Regions from separate parts of the Blautia hydrogenotrophica DSM 10507 genome, predicted to be linked through region 2. Evidence: riboswitches for the same ligand, from Rfam matches in the RefSeq annotation. Region 2 holds a riboswitch; each other region holds the start of a gene.

Region 1 (3,280 bases), 540 kb from region 2:
GTGACTGCAAGTAAAAATGTTTCAAACAGTAAGATATAGAGGATTTCACGTCTTTTGGGCGGAAAATTCTCATGAAGTACGCGGATGGTTCCGTCATAACAACGGGATTCCATGGCATCGTAGAGAAGATTGGATTTTTTGATTGCCCGGATTAGGAGAGCTGAGGCCATGAAACCGAAGGATTTGCATGAGGTGATGAAATCCTTATTGCCCAGACGAGAGTTCTGGGCGGTTGTGATTGCCGAGGATATCTCCATAAGTATAAAAATAAATCGATAGATCAGAAGCATGAGTTCGATGATTAACCGAGGACAGTGCAGTTTCTGCAATACATGGATAAAATCTGTGATAGGAGTACTAAATGAAAAAAAGTACAGACAAGAGACACTTGCCAGTGCAGTCAAAATCAATTGTACTGCATATAATAAGGAAGCTTTGCTGCCGGTCAAATACCAGCTTCCAATGGAAAGAGCGAAGAGATCTGACGGTGTCTTTGAGACATTTAAGACGATGGCCACAGTACTCAGAATCAGGAAGACTAGAGGGACTGTGAGGAATTTCAGATAACGGAAAAAAGGGATTCCACCCTTGTATATGGTGAGAATCCCTGTCGTTACCAGGACAATTCCAGCAATTACAACAGAACGACTGACCACACAAAATAAAAGGGTCAGGGTTGTAAATGCAAATTTTTCTCCGGCATTGTGATATCTAAGTTTAGAGCGGTAACATAGCTGATCGATGGCAATCATAAGTACTCCTTTCGCCGGGATACAGAAATTATTCTTCTCTGAGCCATTTTTTCCGTTCTACATATCTGCCCATGACAAAAGCGATCACACCCACGCCGATACCTGTCTGAAGACAAAACAGCAGGCTTTCGACTTCTCCGGGAAGTTCATGACCGAGAGCTTTTTCAAAGATTGGTTCAAACCATGGTGTATAGCTAGAGTCGACTTCTTCGACAACAACGCTTCCCGCATCGTCAGAACCGCCGAACTCCTTATCAGGCATGGCAAACAGTGGAATAAAAGCCATGAGAATGACAACAATAATTAAAATGAGCACCGTCGATTTTTTCATATCAGTGCACCTCCTTTAAAAATCCGATGGAACGCAGCTCCGGTTTTGCATAGGTCTCCAACGCGGAGATAATCAGAACCGTCAAAATTCCTTCGATGATTGCCAAAGGTATCTGTGTTGGTGCAAATACTGTCAAAAATTTTCCCATAGCGCCTGCAATGCTAGTATCCGCGTGGTGAGCGAAAGCCATCTGGATAGCGGTTACACAGTAGGTAAACAGATCTCCCAAAGTGGCTGCTAAAAAGACGCTGACTTTTCGATTTACATTGGCTTTTTTGCAGAGAAGGAAGACTCCGTAAGAGACAAACGGGCCTGCGACAGCCATGGAAAATGTGTTTGCTCCTAAGGTAGTCAGCCCGCCGTGAGCCAGCAGGATAGCCTGGAAAAGTAAGACGATAATGCCCAGGATGCTGACAGCGGATGGTCCAAAAAGAATGGCACCTAATCCGGTTCCTGTCATGTGGGAGCAGCTCCCAGTCACAGACGGAATTTTCAGTGAAGAAATCACGAACACAAAAGCGCCGGCCATCGCTAGAAGCGGCAGTAGCCGGGAGTTAGCAGCCACTGTCTTTTTCATGGAGAAAAAGCCTGCTGCCAGGAAAGGAATACACAGGATACCCCAGGCGATACAGTAGGTGCCGGGAAGATATCCCTCCATGATATGCATGGCGCTGACTGCGGGAGTAATTCCGAAAGTCAAGGCAAAGATTGTGGATAGCAATACAATCTTTTTTTGTTTTTTGGTCATTTTTAGTTCCCCTTTCTTTAAATGAAGTAAGACAAAGGCACAGGGCTGGCATAAGAGCTGTCGTCAGTCGCTTTTGATATACAAAAAGCCTGTCTGAGCGACAGACAGGCGCAGCGGTTCCTTCTCTTTTGGCAGAAGAAACATAAGCACCAGGTCATCGTTCGTAACCATGTGCGAAGCTTGTATATGGCGGTATTCTGACTTAGGAATCTCTGCGATTTCCCCTCCTTCCCGGCGAACCAGTGGATTGTGGGGAACGCTCCTCCTTTACAGCGGCGTGACCGTAAGAGATTTGCACTCTTTTCCCATTTATCCTGTTTAAGGACCATATACAAGAAATTGCCGAAATTTATTATAGGCTTTCGATTATGAATTGTCAACTATTATACAGTGTTTTTTTAAACGTTTTACAGCTATTCACAGATGATTTTTCCTGACAGATCCAAGTTTGTGAGGGAGAATTTTTTGAAAAAAAGAAACCATAGAATTGACATTGAATGGGGTTATGATATGATAAAAAAAGCGAAATAAGATCAGAAGAAGTCTTATGAGAAAGACAAAGGAAAGTTAGGGGAAGAAGAACTATGAGTATTTCCATGATCGGAATTGATCACAGTATGGCACCTGTGGATATTCGGGCTAAATTTGCATTTACAAAGAAGGATGCCAGCAGTGCTATGGAAGAATTGCTTCAGGAGAATGAGATATCAGGCTGCATTATTTTATCAACCTGCAACCGCATGGAGGTGTGGGTCAGCACTGCCGAAGACTGGGAGGGGGATCTCTATGCCAGTCTTTGTAAGATAAAAGAAGTTCCGGCGGGACAGTACAGAGATTGTTTTACTGAAAGAAAAGACGCAGAGGCCGTGGAACATTTATTCTATTTGACCAGCGGATTAAAATCACAGATTTTAGGGGAGGATCAGATTCTGACCCAGGTAAAAGATGCCCTGTCTTTGGCGAGAGAGCATTTTACTACGGATAGTGTGCTGGAAGTGTTGTTTCGTATGGCGATCACTGCCGGGAAAAAGATTAAGACAGAAGTTGCATTTTCTAGAGGCAATCTCTCTGTGATTCATCAGGCGATTGCCTGCCTAAGAGAAAAAGGCTATGAGGTCAAGGGAAAGACCTGTATGGTTATTGGAAATGGTGAGATGGGAAAGATTACCGCTCAGACTCTGAGAGAAAACGGTGCAGATGTGACGGTGACTGTTCGCCAGTATCGCAGCGGTGTCGTGAATATACCGATGGGATGCAAGCGCATTAATTATGGAGAGAGAATGGAATATCTGCCAAAATGTGACTTGGTAGTCAGTGCTACGGCCAGCCCTAATTACACGTTGCGCCGAGAGCTGTTTGAAGGAATAGAATTGGGACATCCAGTGATTCTCATTGATCTTGCAGTACCGAGAGATGTGGAACCTGCGCTGGCGCAGCTTTCACAGGTGA
Region 2 (3,280 bases):
TTCACAAATCAACCCTCTGAGTATCTAGATACATCTTTTGGGGATTCAGATTGTGAGGTTAATTTTTGTGTAGGAGTTGATGACGCTACAAATTTAGAACCAGGAGTCAACTATTATTTTAGAGCCAGATTTGATGGAAATGAGAGGCAAGGTTATCCTAATGATGGTCGTTTTCGTGTAACAGCGCAAAGAGGGTACCGTTTTATTGGGCATGGTGAATGGAGTGTATTTGCAGAAGAACATGATCCGATTAGATCTTTAGGGATAAGTGAAGATATGAATTGGGTATCTGAAAGTGCTTATGATATATGGCAGTGGAATTTTAATTCAGACACGGATTTTGTCAGTTGAGGTGTTTTATGTGGAAAGGTGAAATCTTATATGCATGGCTTTATTATGGGTTTGTGCTGTCTGTGTTCTCGTTGGGATTCACTGTTGTGGTTTCAAAAATATGGAAGAGGAGAAAGAAGAGCCTGCGTGAAAAAATCATGTTTTTTTGTTTGGGGTTAGTTTTGGCGTATGTACTTCAGATTTTCCTGTGCTATCATCCTTTTATTCGTTATGCCTCTCCAAACCACCGGAAGCTGTCTGAGCAGGCCGAGGAGGAGATGGTTGAGCGGTTTTGCCACATTCAGAATCATTCGCCGCTGACAGCGTATTACTATCAGGTAGTGTATGTGCAAAGTGATGAAGATTACCGAGTGGAAGTACATTATCTGTACTCTATCCACGGAAAAGTCATGGGTAGAGTCTACGGAGATGAGACTGGTATTCGGACAGGAATGTGAAAAAACGCTCGACAAACGTATGAGTAAATAAATTGTGAACAAATCTTAATTTTATATAAAAGGAGGTTATCAGACAGAGACTGGAAGCTTCACCATCGGAGATACCGGCTTGTTATTGAGGTGAGAGTTTCTCTTTGTATAGGGAGAGGACGCGGATACCAACTGATATGAGAAATCAGCAGCATAAACTGACACCTGGAGAGTAGAACTATCTGGCGATGGCGGATAATTATCAGACGGTGACAAGTACCTTCAACGAAGGAAAGAATTCTGCGAGCTGTTCACGGACCATCGCCGTGCAGATGGAAAAAAGGAACGAAAGTAACGTTCTCCATTAATGCAAATTTTCCAGAATATCAGAAGTTTACGGTATACAGCAACGCAGATCAGGTGATCGAGACCAGAAAATTCGGAATCTATTATCTAGCGCCAGGCGAGTATCGTTACAAAATCGAGGCAAAAGGCTACTTCACCAAAGAGGGGGAGTACTGGAGATAAGGGAAGCACGACTTCCTACACCGACACCGGCCTGAAATCCGGGCAGACGTACTACTACACTATGCGGGCATACCGCACGGTAAATGGTGAGAAGATCTTCGGTTCCTATTCCGACTGGAAGACCGTGAAGGTGAAATAAGGGAATTAAAAAAAACGAAATGAAAATTTAATATAATTGTAATTAATTAAGATTTACATGGCCAGAAAAGAGGGATATAATAATTACGCAAAATGAATAGAGGCTTTGGTTAGGTTTTGATACCTATTTAACGGAATCTGGTGAGAATCCAGAACAGCCTATCTCTACTGTAAGAGGGACGAACGGACGATATGCCACTGGAGGATACTCTGGGAAGGCGTTCTAGTAGGAAGAACTTAAGTCAGGATACATAACAAAGCCTAGGGGAAAACGTTTGTGAGTACGGCAGGCGAAAGACCGAGTCACCATATTATATTATTATAGAAAAGATAGCGTAGTCCTTTCTGCGGGAGAAAGGATGAAGCTATCTTTTTGTCTTTTTTCGGCTTTTTGCGGAGGAGAGCAGGAAAGGAGGAAAAAAATTCGCTCGCAGATGTTTTCAAAAAATAACGATCGAGTAAAAAGGAGAAAGAAATGAAATTTAAGGCGTACAAAAAATTTATGGCTTTATTGATGACGGGAGCCATTGCTGCTACAGGAGTGCCGGTGACTGCACTGGCAGCTGAGGATGTGGCTGTTGAGGCGTCATTCCAGAGCGAGGAGGAGGCCTCAGGGAAGGCTGAGGAAAGCTTCTCCAGTTCTGTATCCCAAGAGGAGCCCTTTGAAGCTGAGGATTTTGCCGAGGTGTTGGCAGAGGAAGCTGCGGTACAGGAAGGTACCTGCGGCGAAAACGTGACATGGAAACTCTCTGAGGACGGAGAGCTGCGCATCAGCGGAAGCGGGGAGATGACGGATTACTCTGTCGCAGACGCATCGCCGTGGTCTGAGCTGGTGGACAGCATCAAGACGGTTGTGATCGAAGACGGGGTCACGAGCATTGGCGACAGAGCCTTTAGAAGATGTATGCAGATGACAGAGATTTCCATCCCGGACAGCGTAACCAGCATTGGAAAAAATGCTTTTGACTACTGCATAAGCCTGGGTGAGATCTCTATTCCAGACGGCGTGACCAGTATCGGCAGTGAAGCATTTTCCATGTGCAGAGTTCTGGAGAGTATTCAGCTGCCGGCTTCTCTGAAAGAAATAAGCACCAGCATGTTCATGAGTTGCTCAGCGCTGAAGGAATGTGTGATTCCGGATGGCGTGGAAAAGATCGGGTCGCAGGCGTTCTATGGTGCGAAGCTGGAGAAAGTGACAATCCCTGCCAGCGTCAACACGATTGAAGTGTATGCGTTCGGTCAATGCCCTTTGATGGACGTGGTGATGGGAGGAGATGCGCCGGCGTCTACGGATACGAACGCCTTTTATAACTGTCCGGATGATATGATCGTGAGTGTTCCGGCAAGGGCGGAAGGATATTTCGAGGATCCGTGGCTGTATATGGACGTGCAGTTTAGGGAGGAACACGTGGATGAACTGAATGCGATCAGAGCAGCTCTCCTGGATCAGGCTAAGAGTGACAACGCATTCTGGGATCTATTGAACCGTGTGAATGCGGGTGAGACACTGTCAGAAGAAGAGAAGGCAGATGCTTGCGCAAGAGCGGTGGAGATGGCGACAGCTCCTTATCTGGATACCAGTGAGCTGGCGATGGCTGCGATCGCAATTAACGCGATGGGATTGGACGCGTCACAGGTGACGAGCGGCGAGAAGACTGTCGATTTAATTGCCTTAATGAGTGTCAGAGTATATCAGAATCTGGTGGCCTACCACCCTGAGGATGAGATGGGTTCAGAGCTGGAAGACTGGACGTTGGCATTGGCTGCCTATGACAGTGGAAATCATGAGCTTCCCGCCAATGCGGTCTGGACCAGAGATAAGATCATAAAGCACATTTTGGACAGCCAGGATGAAA
Region 3 (3,280 bases), 690 kb from region 2:
GAAGCCGTCATCACTGTGGGAATCCTCTCCCCTACTCCAGGTTTTATCGCTTTGCTTCACCAGTACAACGACCTCATGGATTTGCCTGTCTTCTATCTTAGAGGCGGTATTCGGCGGGAAAAGCTTTCCATCTCTCAAAAACTTATTCTAAACTTGATGGCAAAAAAGCTGGCTGCACCAGTCAAGAGAGGCGGCCTGGACTCTATCTCTAACGCTGACTATCAGGTTGTAGATTCTATTTTACACAGTAACAGTTTTGTCAAAGAACAAAATCTCGAGGAATTTCTCTTTTGGTACCGTACACAAACCGAAGTGAATCCCTATAATAAACCTGTTATTTAGAATTTGTTTATGATTTTCCCAAAACCTTTAGGAATTTTCCATAATTTGCTCACATTTATATTGTATAGTATTACTTGGATAGATGAATAACCACTCTCTATCTCCCCCCTCAAACAAGTTAAAGACAAAACCAGACGATACACTCGTCTGGTTTTGTCTTTTTCCTCTCCTCCACTCTGGGAACGCTCATCAATTTTAATTTTCCACCCGCTCCCCTCCATGTACAAAGTCACAGAGACTTCTCAGCGCCTGCCGACAGATAGTGAATCTGTTCCCCCAGCAGCTTCTTTAGCTCTTCATAGGCTTTGACTCCCGTACAGTGGCAAGTATAGTACTCACAAGGCCTGCACATCAGATGGGATGCCAACTTCTGGTAGAATTCACAGCGTTTCTTTTCATCTTCCTCATAAATATTATTCAGATGAAGACCGCCGATTACCTGTGTCAGAGGGCCCCCTGGCAGCTCTTCTGCCTTACTCAGAATATTTACGATACCGTTATGAGCGCAACCGCAGACCAATACTCTTCCAGCCTCCTGATGTACCAAAAGATTCTGTTCATGTTCGAAAGTATCAAGTTCTTCTTTTCCATCCTTTTCCCAGTAAAGATTGTCATTGGCCGGAGATGCACAGATTCTTCCTCTCACTCCTGAGAACACTTCCAATTCTTCATCCAGACGGTAGCCACCTCTGTGTACAACCAACCTGGAATGATCCCTCAGGGCTGAATCCAGCCCTATATAGCGGATTCTCTTAGGATGAGCATCGTGGGCATAATATTTTCCAAACACTCCGGCCTGCACATGAACATCTGCTCTGGAATTCTCCTGTAAAAATGCACTCAGTCCGCCTCCGTGGTCATAATGTCCGTGGGATAAAAAAGCCACATCCACCTGGCTGATATCCACTCCCAGCCTCTTTGCATTTTCCAAAAAAGAGGCATCTGGTCCCATATCAAACAAAACCTTATGCCTCTGAGTCTCTATATATAAACTAAGTCCATGGCGGCACAGATACCTCTCTGATACCGCTGTATTTTCCATCAAAACCGTTATTTTCATTTTCTTCTCCATTTCCACAGACTTCTTTGTACTATTTCTTCTGATTCTTTTTCACTAGCTCCATGATCTCATGATATTTACCCGTCACATATCCATAATTTTCCCGCCTATGAGGTAACATGCACTTAGAACAATCCTTAATCCCTCCGTCTAATATTCTGAAATTGCCACCGCATTTATCTCCTAACGCATACAGAGGACAATAACAGAACAGACAATTAAAATTCTCAAGGTCCTTTGTCTCATGGCACGGAAAGTACTCGCAATTTTTGTGACAAAAAAAAGAGAACTCCTTGTCCTCCCAAAACTCTTTCTTCTCTTTCATTGTGAACTCCTCTTTAAGGGGGGTGCGATTTACTCCAGCGCTAGACAGTTCGTTCATGAGTGCGCGGAGGGAACGAATGACCAGAGTAAATCGCCTGCCATTTAATCATGCATAATTCATATGAACAGGCGGATTCCATAAAAAGCATCTGTTCTTACAGATACGCATCTGAGATTGCGGATTATCTCAGAAGTGGCTGTTACACTTTACACGGAAGCTTCACCTCGCCATACTAAGCAGGTTTCCTGGCTCCAGGCTCATCGCTCTGTCTCTCCTTCTCATGCGCACTGCGCACAATGGATTCTCGAGACTTCACTCCTCTGATACAGTGACCGGATCGCTCAGGCATCTCACCTGATTCCCTTTTCCATCCATTCCCACAATAAATGGCTGGCACTTAATATGTTCATTATGGAATTATACAGGGTGTATTATAGCATTGTGGTACACCAATGTCAAGTGCTATTGCCGAATTTCCTACAAATATTGTAACAGTTCAACCATATAGTGTGACAAGGGGCTTACCCAGCATACGAGCCCTCTTGCCGCCTATCGGCAGCACCTCCAAAAAGTATAAGCTACAGATTGCTCCGTGCATCGCACTCCCGCAATCCTAACAGGCATTCACACTCCGGCGCATACGCCTGTGTGCTCACACAGTAAAAAGCCGCTGCAAAATAGCCTTGAACTATCTTGCAGCGGACTCTCAACTCAATTACATAACTCTTCTTACTGAAAGAATTGTACGGTAAGCCGCATTGTCACTAATCTTGATACCACCTGCTGGATATGGAGCACTATTGGATGCGTGAACAATCCTGCCACCTCCAAGATAAATTGCCACATGTCCGCCGTAGCAGATCAAGTCTCCTGGCTGTGCCTCTGAGTAAGAAACCTCTGTTCCCACGTTCATCTGGTCATAGGAAGTTCTCGGAAGACTCACTCCAAAATTTGCATACACACTCTGAACAAAACCTGAACAGTCAGCTCCATTTGTAAGGCTTGTTCCACCGTATACATAAGGATTTCCCACAAACTGTGTAGCATAGTCAGCTACCGATGAACCACTTCCAGAATAACTTACAGAAGAATCTGTACTGCCTGACTCACTGTAGTCTGTGTCCTCCACAGTGTTGTCCTCATCGATGACATTTCCATACTCATCAGTAACCACATCCTCAGAGCCATCCTCCTCATAAGTGCCATCTTCTTCTGTGTAATCTTCTTCACCGTCTGCATCCTCAGCATCAGTATCTTCTTCCTGATTATTTGCCTCCTCGGCAGCAGCTGCAGCAGCCGCAGCTTCCGCTTCTGCCTGACGTCTCGCCTCTTCCTCAGCGGCAATCCTCTCAGCTTCCAGTCTCTGAATCTCTGCCGTCTGTTCTTCCAACAAGGCTGCATATTCATTGGCCTGCTGTTGTGCATAAGCAATCTCATTGCTTGCATTGTTAGCCGCACTCTGTTTCTCACTAATCTGTACTTCCAGGTTCGCCTGATTTGCCTCCTGCTCAGCCTTCATGTCTTCCAGCTCAGCTTTCTCTCCATTCAACTGC

The links. Region 2 has a riboswitch for cobalamin ahead of BLHYD_RS09645 (leucine-rich repeat protein). Riboswitches for the same ligand answer to the same signal wherever they lie in the genome.
Region 1: it holds a riboswitch for cobalamin, as region 2 does, so the genes downstream of both, BLHYD_RS07195 (energy-coupling factor ABC transporter permease) here and BLHYD_RS09645 (leucine-rich repeat protein) in region 2, are expected to answer to the same signal.
Region 3: it holds a riboswitch for cobalamin, as region 2 does, so the genes downstream of both, BLHYD_RS13375 (cysteine-rich small domain-containing protein) here and BLHYD_RS09645 (leucine-rich repeat protein) in region 2, are expected to answer to the same signal.

The regions. Positions count from the first base shown of each region.
Region 1 is NZ_CP136423.1:1,539,322-1,542,601, forward strand. It holds gene cbiQ (cobalt ECF transporter T component CbiQ) at 1-752, opposite strand, end outside; gene BLHYD_RS07190 (energy-coupling factor ABC transporter substrate-binding protein) at 781-1,083, opposite strand; gene BLHYD_RS07195 (energy-coupling factor ABC transporter permease) at 1,085-1,831, opposite strand; cobalamin riboswitch at 2,003-2,176, opposite strand; gene hemA (glutamyl-tRNA reductase) at 2,416-3,280, shown strand, end outside.
Region 2 is NZ_CP136423.1:2,079,631-2,082,910, reverse strand. It holds gene BLHYD_RS09655 (hypothetical protein) at 1-351, shown strand, start outside; gene BLHYD_RS09650 (hypothetical protein) at 360-788, shown strand; cobalamin riboswitch at 1,515-1,697, shown strand; gene BLHYD_RS09645 (leucine-rich repeat protein) at 1,900-3,280, shown strand, end outside.
Region 3 is NZ_CP136423.1:2,765,223-2,768,502, forward strand. It holds gene BLHYD_RS13365 (hypothetical protein) at 1-342, shown strand, start outside; gene BLHYD_RS13370 (MBL fold metallo-hydrolase) at 572-1,402, opposite strand; gene BLHYD_RS13375 (cysteine-rich small domain-containing protein) at 1,434-1,727, opposite strand; cobalamin riboswitch at 1,946-2,143, opposite strand; gene BLHYD_RS13380 (C40 family peptidase) at 2,443-3,280, opposite strand, start outside.